3 regions of the Paenibacillus sp. J22P90 genome follow, and region 2 is predicted to be linked to each of the others. Evidence: riboswitches for the same ligand, from Rfam matches in the RefSeq annotation. Region 2 holds a riboswitch; each other region holds the start of a gene.
What was found. A riboswitch is a leader RNA that binds a small molecule or an ion and turns the genes downstream of it on or off. The one in region 2 is predicted to bind thiamine pyrophosphate.
Positions count from the first base shown of each region.

Region 1: linked by a shared signal. The riboswitch ahead of AC58UX_RS24785 (ECF transporter S component) and the one ahead of AC58UX_RS12200 (thiamine phosphate synthase) in region 2 are both predicted to bind thiamine pyrophosphate.
Region 3: linked by a shared signal. The riboswitch ahead of AC58UX_RS16445 (ABC transporter substrate-binding protein) and the one ahead of AC58UX_RS12200 (thiamine phosphate synthase) in region 2 are both predicted to bind thiamine pyrophosphate.

Region 1 is NZ_JCAUAY010000008.1:215,489-218,764, reverse strand. It holds gene AC58UX_RS24790 (methyl-accepting chemotaxis protein) at 1-1,433, shown strand, start outside; TPP riboswitch at 1,505-1,615, shown strand; gene AC58UX_RS24785 (ECF transporter S component) at 1,755-2,351, shown strand; gene AC58UX_RS24780 (ABC transporter ATP-binding protein) at 2,356-3,276, shown strand, end outside.
Region 2 is NZ_JCAUAY010000003.1:421,197-424,472, reverse strand. It holds gene hflC (protease modulator HflC) at 1-382, opposite strand, end outside; gene hflK (FtsH protease activity modulator HflK) at 379-1,389, opposite strand; TPP riboswitch at 1,519-1,617, shown strand; gene AC58UX_RS12200 (thiamine phosphate synthase) at 1,731-2,351, shown strand; gene thiO (glycine oxidase ThiO) at 2,352-3,276, shown strand, end outside.
Region 3 is NZ_JCAUAY010000004.1:458,406-461,681, forward strand. It holds gene AC58UX_RS16435 (ABC transporter permease) at 1-75, opposite strand, end outside; gene AC58UX_RS16440 (thiamine-binding protein) at 75-365, opposite strand; gene AC58UX_RS16445 (ABC transporter substrate-binding protein) at 394-1,410, opposite strand; TPP riboswitch at 1,517-1,627, opposite strand; gene AC58UX_RS16450 (patatin-like phospholipase family protein) at 1,675-2,526, opposite strand; gene AC58UX_RS16455 (hypothetical protein) at 2,801-2,941, opposite strand; gene AC58UX_RS16460 (DUF3369 domain-containing protein) at 3,019-3,276, opposite strand, start outside.

The DNA of each region.
Region 1 (3,276 bases), on a different contig from region 2:
TGCTCGAATTGAACAGAAGAAACAGCTTAATGGTTAAGCTTTTATGGGCGTGTCTTGCACTGGGAATCGCGGCTGCGTATACATCCGTATCCACGATGGTAACACTTTTCTCGGTCGGTGTACCGATTGCCCTTGTATGTACGATTTTAACATGGAAAAAGCTGGCCATTCCCTATATTAAATATGTTATTGCGGTCGGACTTAGTGCGATTTCCTATTTTTTTATGACGAATACGACGTCGCTAATTGGTGTATTTATTTTGTACCTAAGTCTGGCGCTAATTTCGTTATATATGGATTATAAACCGCTAGTGCTGAATGGTGCGATAGGCCTTATTATCATGAATTATTTCATTACGACGCTAACGCCGCAGGTGGATACGATTGGGGTTAATGCTTTTTATTTGCTAACCATCATGACGCTCATTGGACAAAGCCAAATCGGCACAAGAATGTTTACGAACGTTGCCAAAAGTGCGAAAGATTCTGAGCTGTCTCGGATGAAAACAGATGAAGTGTTAGCAGGCGTACGCACGACAACCGAAGTACTGGGTACATCCAGTAGTCATTTGCAAGAGAATGCCGCTGTGACAGGCCGAATTACAGAGGAAGTGGTTGCTGCTTTTCAGGAAATTACGATTGGTATTGAATCGCAAGCGTCCAGTATTAACGATATAACGACAGCTATTCAGAATGTGAACGAAACGGTTGAACAGACCACGGCGGCCTCAGATACGATGAGCAGCAGATCACGTGATACAGCGAGAATGACGAATGAAGGCAAGACCCAAATGGATGATTTGTCACTCAAAATCAATGATATTACCGTTATCGTCACCGAGACTTCCGTTATTATGAATGAAGTAAACGAAGAGAACGTGAAAATTGGGAACATTGTTTCCACGATTGCCGAGATCGCGAATCAGACGAATTTATTGTCGCTGAATGCTTCGATTGAAGCTGCTCGTGCAGGCGAGCATGGGAAAGGTTTCTCCGTTGTGGCGAACGAAATCCGCAAGCTAGCGCAAAACGCGCACATCGCTTCGACTGATATTTCGGAAATTCTAGGCTCGATCCAGGCGAAGGTCGTGACAGCCGTTGAGAAGGTTGCGGTGGGGATTACAGCTGTAGAATCCGGCAAAAAATCAACAGATAGCGTGAACCAATTGTTCGAGGTTATCAACACGAATACAGCCGAAGTCATGGAGCAAGCAGCGCATCTGCAGCGCATGAATCAACAATTGCAAATCTCCTCCCAGCGTGTAGCTGAAGAGATGACGTCGGTTGCAGCGATCACAGAGGAGTCGGCAGCTTCCGTCGAGGAAGTGCTGGCTAGCGCTGAAGTGCAGCAGCATCGCGTTCAGGATATTGTGGACAGCATCCGCCAATTAAACGGATTAACGCAGGATCTGAAGCATTTGATTGAGAAGTAAGCGTCGCTTGAGCCGCCATGGGAAAAAAAGGATTGCCAAAAAGCGGTTAATCCGCTACAGTTAAGCCAAATGAATAGCAACACGGGTGCTTGATGAAGTCAGGCTGAGATAGTGGCCCTATGCCACTGACCGTTAATCTGATCTGGATAATGCCAGCGTAGAGACCTTAAGTGCTTTTTTCATGCACGAATGTTCAAGCCTGCCGTTAATCCGGTGGGCTTTTTTTGTCCTGATGGGACAAATGGAGCGATGTATCCAAGGTTGGCGTGTTCGCCTATCTCATTGACAAATATGGATTTGAGAAAAGGAGTCGAGTAGAAGATGGCGCAAAAGGAAGCAAGTAAACAAGGGTTGAAGCTGACCGATATTTTGATCACGATTGTGATTTCGGCGGTGTTCGGTGTGGTTTATCGAGTTTGGGGACCGATCTATGATCTGATGAAACCGCTTGGATTGCATGCGGAGCAGCTCAGCTACGGGATGTGGTTCATGGCGGCAACCTTCGCTTTCCTCGTGATCCGCAAGCCTGGGGTTGCCCTGTTAGCCGAATTGGCGGCAGCAACGATTGAGGCGCTGTATGGCGGGCATTGGGGAGTAGGCACGCTCGTGTTTGGGTTGCTTCAAGGGCTGGGCGCGGAGCTGGTATTTGCCGCATTCCGCTATCGTCGCTTTAATGTAGGGGTAACGATTCTCGCAGCCTTTGCATCAGCGGTTATGTCGATCTTCGTAGATACGTATTACGGGTATATTGAACAGCTTGCTTTCTGGAACTACGTCTTATTTATTGTCTTGCGTCTTCTAGGCAGCGCGTTGATCGCTGGAGTGTTCGCGTACTACTTAACGAGTGCTTTGTCTCGCACAGGTGTGCTGAATTTGATTCGTCCGGTGTCCAAAAAAGACTACGACGTACTGGGGTAACAAGATGAGCGAAGGAATGGGCGTGACGAATCTAAGGTTAAAATATCCTGGCGATGACGCCCCCCTGATTTTTCAGGGGGTTTCCTTTTCCATCGAGCCAGGCGAGAAGGTGCTGTTGCTGGGACCTAGCGGCTGCGGGAAATCGACACTGCTTCAAGTATTAAGCGGCATCGTGCCTGACATGATCGAGCTTCCGCTCAAAGCAGACGAGATTTGCAGACCCAGCCGGTGGGGCTATGTATTTCAGGACCCGGATACGCAGTTCTGTATGCCCTATATCGACGAAGAGATCGCATTCGTGTTGGAAAATCAGCAAGTGCCGCGGGAAGAGATGCCTGCGCGCATCCGACATTACTTAGATTTGGTCGGGTTGCAAGTGCCTGATGTTCATACTCTGATTAGTTCGTTGTCGCAAGGGATGAAACAGCGTCTAGCGATTGCCAGTGTACTGGCGTTGGAGCCAGAGGTGCTCTTTCTCGACGAGCCCACGGCGCTGCTGGATGAAGAGGGCACGAAGCAAGTGTGGGACACGATTCGGACCATTAGCGGGGACAAAACATTAGTGATCGTGGAACATAAAATCAGTGGTATGCTGGATCTACTGGATCGGTTAATCATTTTGACACCTGAGGGTGGGGTTCTGGCGGATGGGCCGCCGTTAGCTACTTTTCAGAAGTATAAAGAGCAAATGAAGGAATACGGCATTTGGTATCCCGAGGTTTGGGAGGATTATGCGAGGGAGCAGGGAGCTAGGGTCATGGCCGTGCCACCGCAAAACATTGATCCCGTCATGGTCTTCCGAGATTTCGTCGGACTTCGTGGCGGACAGATAAGGACCTCTGTGGATAACTTTAGCGTATATCCAGGAGACTGGATCACCGTTGTCGGTGCCAACGGTGCAGGCAAAAGCTCGCTGCTCCTCGCG
Region 2 (3,276 bases):
ATTTCCGCCTAACGGTGTTGTACACAGCGGCATCAATCCGCTCTTCCCCGCCTGTGATCGATTGAATCGTACGCAGGAATTGCTGCGCGTCGTCGATCCGCCATACCGTATAGTTGTCGACTTCGATCGGCTTTTTATCTTTCGTAAGGATAGAAGTAGGCTTGCTGTCATACACCATCTGGTATTTAGGAAGCGTGCGTACGGATTCGATGAAAGGTATTTTAAAATGAATGCCAGGCTCGGTTTGGATCCGAACGGCCTCACCGAATTTGAGCACGACGCGGTATTGACCTTCTTTTACAATAAAGATGGAGATCAGGAAGAAAAACAAGAGAACTACCCCAAGGATGGATCTGAAAATCCATTTACGTTGCATACTCATTTCGCAGCCCCTCCTTGCGTCGTGCCCGTTGCAGCAGCAGGTGTGCGCAGCAGTTCATTGATCGGTAAATATTTAACCGTTTCGCCGGTGCTGTCGCTGATGAAAATTTTCGCGTTCGGCAATATTTTTTCTAACGTCTCGATGATAAGCCTGCTCTCTGTGACGGATTTATTATTGGCGTACTCCGCATAAAGGGCGTTAAATTTCGCAACATCCCCCTGCGCATTCAAAATCCGTGATTTCTTCTGAGCTTCCGCATTCTCAAGAAGTGCCTGAGCGTTACCGCGCTCCCGAGGAAGGATATCATTTTCGTATTTCGTCGCTACGTTAATCTTCGTGTTCTTCTCTTCGCGAGCATTCGTAACGTCTTTAAAAGCATTCTGCACATCGCCAGCTGGCGGCTCGATATCTTGGAACTTCAAATCGACGATATGGATACCAGTTTGATATTTCGTCTGCATTTCAATCAATCGCTCTTTGACCTTGCCTTGGACCTCCGTTTTTCCTTCTGTGATGGCAAAGTCGAGCGCTGTAGCGCCGATTACTGAACGAATTGCTGCACTCGCGGAGTTGCGAAGAAACAATTCGGCATTATCAATGTTGTACAAGTAGTTGCGCATGTCACTGATATTCCATTCCACAACGGCATCAGCGGATAAAATGTTTTCATCCCCCGTAATCATCATTGCTTCTTCTTCGACGGGAGTGATTTTACCATTGGCCTCACGGAAGCCGATTTGGATACGCTGTGTCTTTTTAGCAGGAAGAACAATGACTTGTTGAATTGGAAAAGGGAGTTTAAAGTGCAGCCCGGCTTCTTTTTCAGTTGTGTATTTGCCGAGTGTTAGAATGGCTGCTTTCTCATGCTCCTGCACGGTGTAGAAGGTGGACTTACCAAAGATGAGGACAAGAACGATAATGAGGCCGATAATGATTTTGGTTACTAAACCAGGAGGAAGAGAGGAAGGTCTTCGTCGATCGGGTTCTGGCAGTACAAATGGTTCCACGGAAAACACCCCTTCAATTATAAGATAGACTGATATGCTATACGGGAAGTTTTGGAAATGGTTTCAGCAGGAAAATACTTATTTCCAAGAGTTGACTGTCATGCTATGATATTGAGTAATTGCATACGAATGAATCCCTAGGGGCGCCGAGAGGCTGAGACAGTGTAGACTGAACCCTTTGAACCTGATCTGGTTTATGCCAGCGGAGGAAAGTGGAACGAGCTTTGGAGCCGATTTAATATCTGTTTATGATGCGGCAGCCTACAACCACTTTCTGGAGGAAAGTGGTTTTTTTGTGTTTCAAGGGCAACGTCAGGTAGAGAGGAGTCGATCATCCTTCGATGTTAGAGAAAGAGCTGCATGTCATATCGGGTGGGAAGCTTACATGGTCAGAGATAGCAAAGGTTGCGGCACAGATTCATCCGTATGTCACGGCCATTCATATTCGCGAGAAAACGAAGTCCTTGGACGAAGTGTTTATCGGTGTGCAGTACTTGTTGGAGCAAGGGATTCCAGCTAAAAGCTTGTATGTCAACGGTTTTCCTTCCATTGCGCTAGCCTTACAAACCGGCGGGCTGCAGCTGCCAGGCTCGACGCCAGCGCTAGTAATTCAGGATGAGCTATGCCGGGGGATTGGGCGCATCGGCGTTTCTGTTCATCAGGCAGATGAGGCAAAATGTCGGGAAAAAGAGGGCGCCGACTATGTCATGTTCGGTCATATTTTTGCGACAAACTCGAAGCAGGGAGCGCCTCCCAGAGGCTTAGAACAATTACGGGATTTAGTTAATCACGTTAACATTCCAGTGATTGCGATTGGTGGCATGACGCCTGCGAGAGTTAGGTCTGTACTGGATACCGGAGCAGCTGGCGTCGCAGTGATGAGCGGAATATGGGAAGCAGCGGATCCTCTCGGAGCCGTTCAGGCCTATTACAATGAGCTTCGGCAGATAGAGGTGAGTTAAATGTCAGCAGCAAGATCAGAAGTCATCATCGTTGGCGGCGGTGTTATCGGTACTTCGATTGCCTATTACTTGGCTAAAAGAGGGCAATCCGTCACGCTGCTTGAACGAAGCCAGCTGAGTACGGAAGCCTCAGCTGCGGCAGCGGGCATGCTCGGCGCGCAGTCTGAGATGGAAGACACCGGCGCCCTGTTTCAGTGGGCGCGATTGAGTAGATCTATGTTCCCCGAGCTAAGCGGGGAACTGCGAGAACTCACGGGCATCGACATCGGTCTCGTCCGTGAGGGGCTGCTGAACGTCGCGCTCAGCGACGTTCAAGAGGAAGAGCTGCGCGCGCGGGAGAAGCTCCAGCGCGCCGCAGGCGAGCAGGCCCAGTGGCTCAGCGCCGCTGAAGCCACGGCCATAGAGCCCGCGCTGAGCGGAGCTACGCGCGGAGCGTTGTACCTGCCGGGTGATGGGCAGGTGGATGCGCCTTTGCTGGCGGCGGCCTTCGCGCAGGCAGCGCAAGTGCTGGGGGCGAAGGTGCAACCGTTCGCCCAGGTGCAAGGGCTGCTGACCGCGAAGGAGCGCGTCATCGGCGTGCAGACGGCCGCCGGTCCGCTCTACAGCGACCACGTCGTCGTTGCCGCAGGCACGTGGAGCGGTCAGCTGCTGGCTGGCATCGGCATCGACTTGCCGATGTATCCGGTGAAAGGCGAGTGCTTCTCCGTGAGGACGCCGAAGCCTGTATTGAAGAAAACCCTGTTCTCGCCAGGGTGCTATATCGTCCCGAAAGCCGGCGGACGGCTGGTGGTCGGCGCGACGGTTGTGCCCCACAGCTACGACCGCAAGGTGTCGCTCTCGGGTTTAGCCGAGCTAATGGAGCGCGCGAGGGGACTGATGCCCGCGCTCGGCGACGCCGAGTGGGAGAAGGCTTGGTCGGGGCTGC
Region 3 (3,276 bases), on a different contig from region 2:
CTGCCAAATAAACAACAGAAGGATGACTACCACGAGTGGCGGCCATCCTGCTTTGATCCAGCGATGGATGTTCATTATCTGTATTTCTCCGTCAACTTGTCCATCGAAGCGCCTGACGGATTGAAGTAGATTTTCACTTGCGAGATGACGTTCGGACTTCCCATATCGATCATCGCGGTATTCATATCTTGGATAATCAATAAAAGCTGATCCAGCTCGCCTTCCATTGTCGTTTCCAGCGGGGACACGAAATATTTGACACCAGACTTCGCGATCACTTCAATTGCACGGTCTACGTAAGGAATTACGTCTTCCCCATTCACCGTTTTGGGAATGATTTGAATACTGACAAGCGCATTAGCCATTGGAATTCTCCTCTTTTAGCCTATTTGATTATTTCGTGCTTCCCGGTAAAAATGAGTTCGTAAATGCCGCATCCACATCCAGCTTTTTCTCTAAAAGCTTGTGATCAAGCATCCAGGTTGCGTAGTTTTCCCACACGGATTTCTTTTGCTCGCCCCAGCGTGCTGCATCATCCTGATAGCGTGGGCTTAACCATTTTTGACTAGCGACGACTAGCTTAGGATCTAGATCAGGAACAGCTTTGATCAAAATGTTAGCCGCATCTTCTGGCTTGGATATCGCATATTGATAGCCTTTCGACGCCGCAGCTACGAATGCCTTAACTATTTCTGGCTTCGAAGAGATCATCTTCTCATTTGTCGCCAGAACCGGTGTATAATAATCCAGTTTATCCGAATACTTGTTTAAATAAATCATGTTGAGCGGCTCACCGCGAAGTTCTGCGTCAACACCTGTCCAAGCGTAGTAAATCCAAGCAAAATCAATATCGCGTTTGACTGCAGTAAAATAGTCCGCGTCGCCGATATTCACCATTTTCACTTTCTTCGGATCTGCTTTCTCGGATTGCATCAACGAATCGATCATGGCACTCTCAGAAGGAGCTCCCCAGCCGCCGTATGATTTGTTCTCAAAATCCTTCGGAGTTTTGATGTTCTTCGCAACCGGTGAAGCAAAGCCTGATGTATTATGTTGAATAACTGCTGCAATCGAAACTAATGGCACTCCTTGAACCCGGCCTTGCGTAATACTTTCTTGATAGCTCACACCAAACTCAGCCGCTCCAGAGGCGATCATCGTATCCGCTCCGCCTTCACCTGGCGCTATAATCTGAACGTTCAAACCTTCTTGCTCAAAAAAACCTTGATCCTTCGCCACATACAGTCCTGTATGATTGGTATTCGGCGTCCAGTCTAGAACAACCTTCACATCGGTTAGCTTTTTAGCCCCATCTGTCGGTTGTGCGGACTTCGTTGCATTGTTGCCGCAGCCCGCCATGAAAACGGTCAAGCTGACAAGTACGAGTGGTGCGATTTTATTCCATTTCATTGCTGATTTCCCTCTCCTCTTTCTCTATGTAACCATAAGAAAAAGCCCCCGTTATCCGGGAGCGCCATGTGTAGAAAATGATATTTCCAAGCGAAATTATCGCTGGATGTGCATTTATAAGAGTCTCTACGCTGGCATTACCCAGATCAGATTAACGGTTAGTGACAATGACGGTCACAATCTCAGCCTGACATCTCAAGCTCCCGTGGGTTCTTTATTTGGTTAATTTCTAAGATACCGCAAGTTTCGACAAAAAGCAAACCTTTAACGAAGTAACCATTCCTTTAACTTCTGCCCAAGCTTCTTCGCATCTTCATAGCCAAGCTCAAACAATTTCTCAAGCTTGCGCGGGTCCTTCTCCATCCGTCCTACTTCCACTTTGGTTGAAGGTCGGATAATGAGCGCACTGCCATCTGCTTCCATCCGTTCAATCGTTTCTAACGTGCTGTTATAAATCTCACTTCGATTGACAAGCACATCCACTAAACCGTTGTATTTCGGATAAAAGCTTTTCGCTAACCAGCGCTGCTTAAATGGCCGTTTGCGGTAGCCAAGCTCCTTCGTTAAGACAATAATATGTTTTTTATTGCCGTCAGCGACCGATTTTTGAACAGGGATCGGATCCACCAATCCGCCATCAAATAATGTTCTGCCATCAAAATGAATCGGTGTAGCTACAAAAGGCAATGAACTGGAAGCTTGTACGATCGGCATCGTTTGCAGCTGCAGCTCATGCTTCGTATAATAAATCGGCTCCCCTGTATGTGCGTCCGTCGTTCCTATCGCAAATTGTTGGGAAGAAGCATAAAACGTATCATAATCAAAAGGCACTAATCGATTCGGGATCTCATTAAAAATAAAATCCATACCAAATATGCTTTTACTGCGCAATAAGTTTCGATAGCTTAAATAACGGTGATCCGCGACATAGTCGATCGTCACTTTCTTATTCCGCCCAGGTTGTTTAGAAATATATGAAACGGCATTACATGCCCCCGCCGAAACACCAACCACATAAGGGAAATATAAATTATTTTCCATAAAGTATTCCAAGACTCCTGCGGTGTATACGCCTCGCATACCTCCGCCTTCCAGTACGAGTCCAATGCCTTCCATGGTGACACCTTCTTTCTGTCTATCTCAAGCCCCTTTTTAGCATACAGGAATTGTAAATTAAAATAAATGGCTTTGTTTCTTCGAAAATGAGACAAAGACGTAGAATTCATCCTGCTTTCCAAGACTAATTGAGGGAAATCCCAGTTCAACCTTTATTTTGCCGAAATTTAACGTGTACGTCAACTTTTCCATCCGAACGCTTTGACACTTACATAGAATGCCAAAAACCCTCGTTCCAGAGAAGGAACAAGGGTTTAGTAAGCATTTGGTAAAATTAAGATTTGTTTTTACTAATGTTATTAAGGCTTGGTGGAAATTCGGCCGCGTTCTGTGCCTTTAGCGTTTGTGCTTCCTCCGTGAAGTGAGCGGCATTTTGTTGATTATTTTTCTTATCAGGTCGATTAACTTTTGGCATTACTTTCACCTCCATCATCTCAACCGTAGTATGAGAAGGTGATCCTGATCTTATGCCCTCAGAAATCCTTAAGGTGATTAACGATTTTCTTTATACAACTCTTTGATGACCATAAATTCATCTAAATTGCTTAGAAACAGATCCACAATAACCGGGTCAAAATGTTTACCGCGTTCAGATCTCAATAAATCCAGCACACGATCTAATTCCCATGCTTTCTTATAGACCCGATCGCTGCACAAAGCATCAAATACGTCTGCTAAAGCCGTTATCCGGCCGTATAGATGGATGTTCTCCCCTTTAAGGCCTTGTGGATATCCCGTCCCGTCAAACCG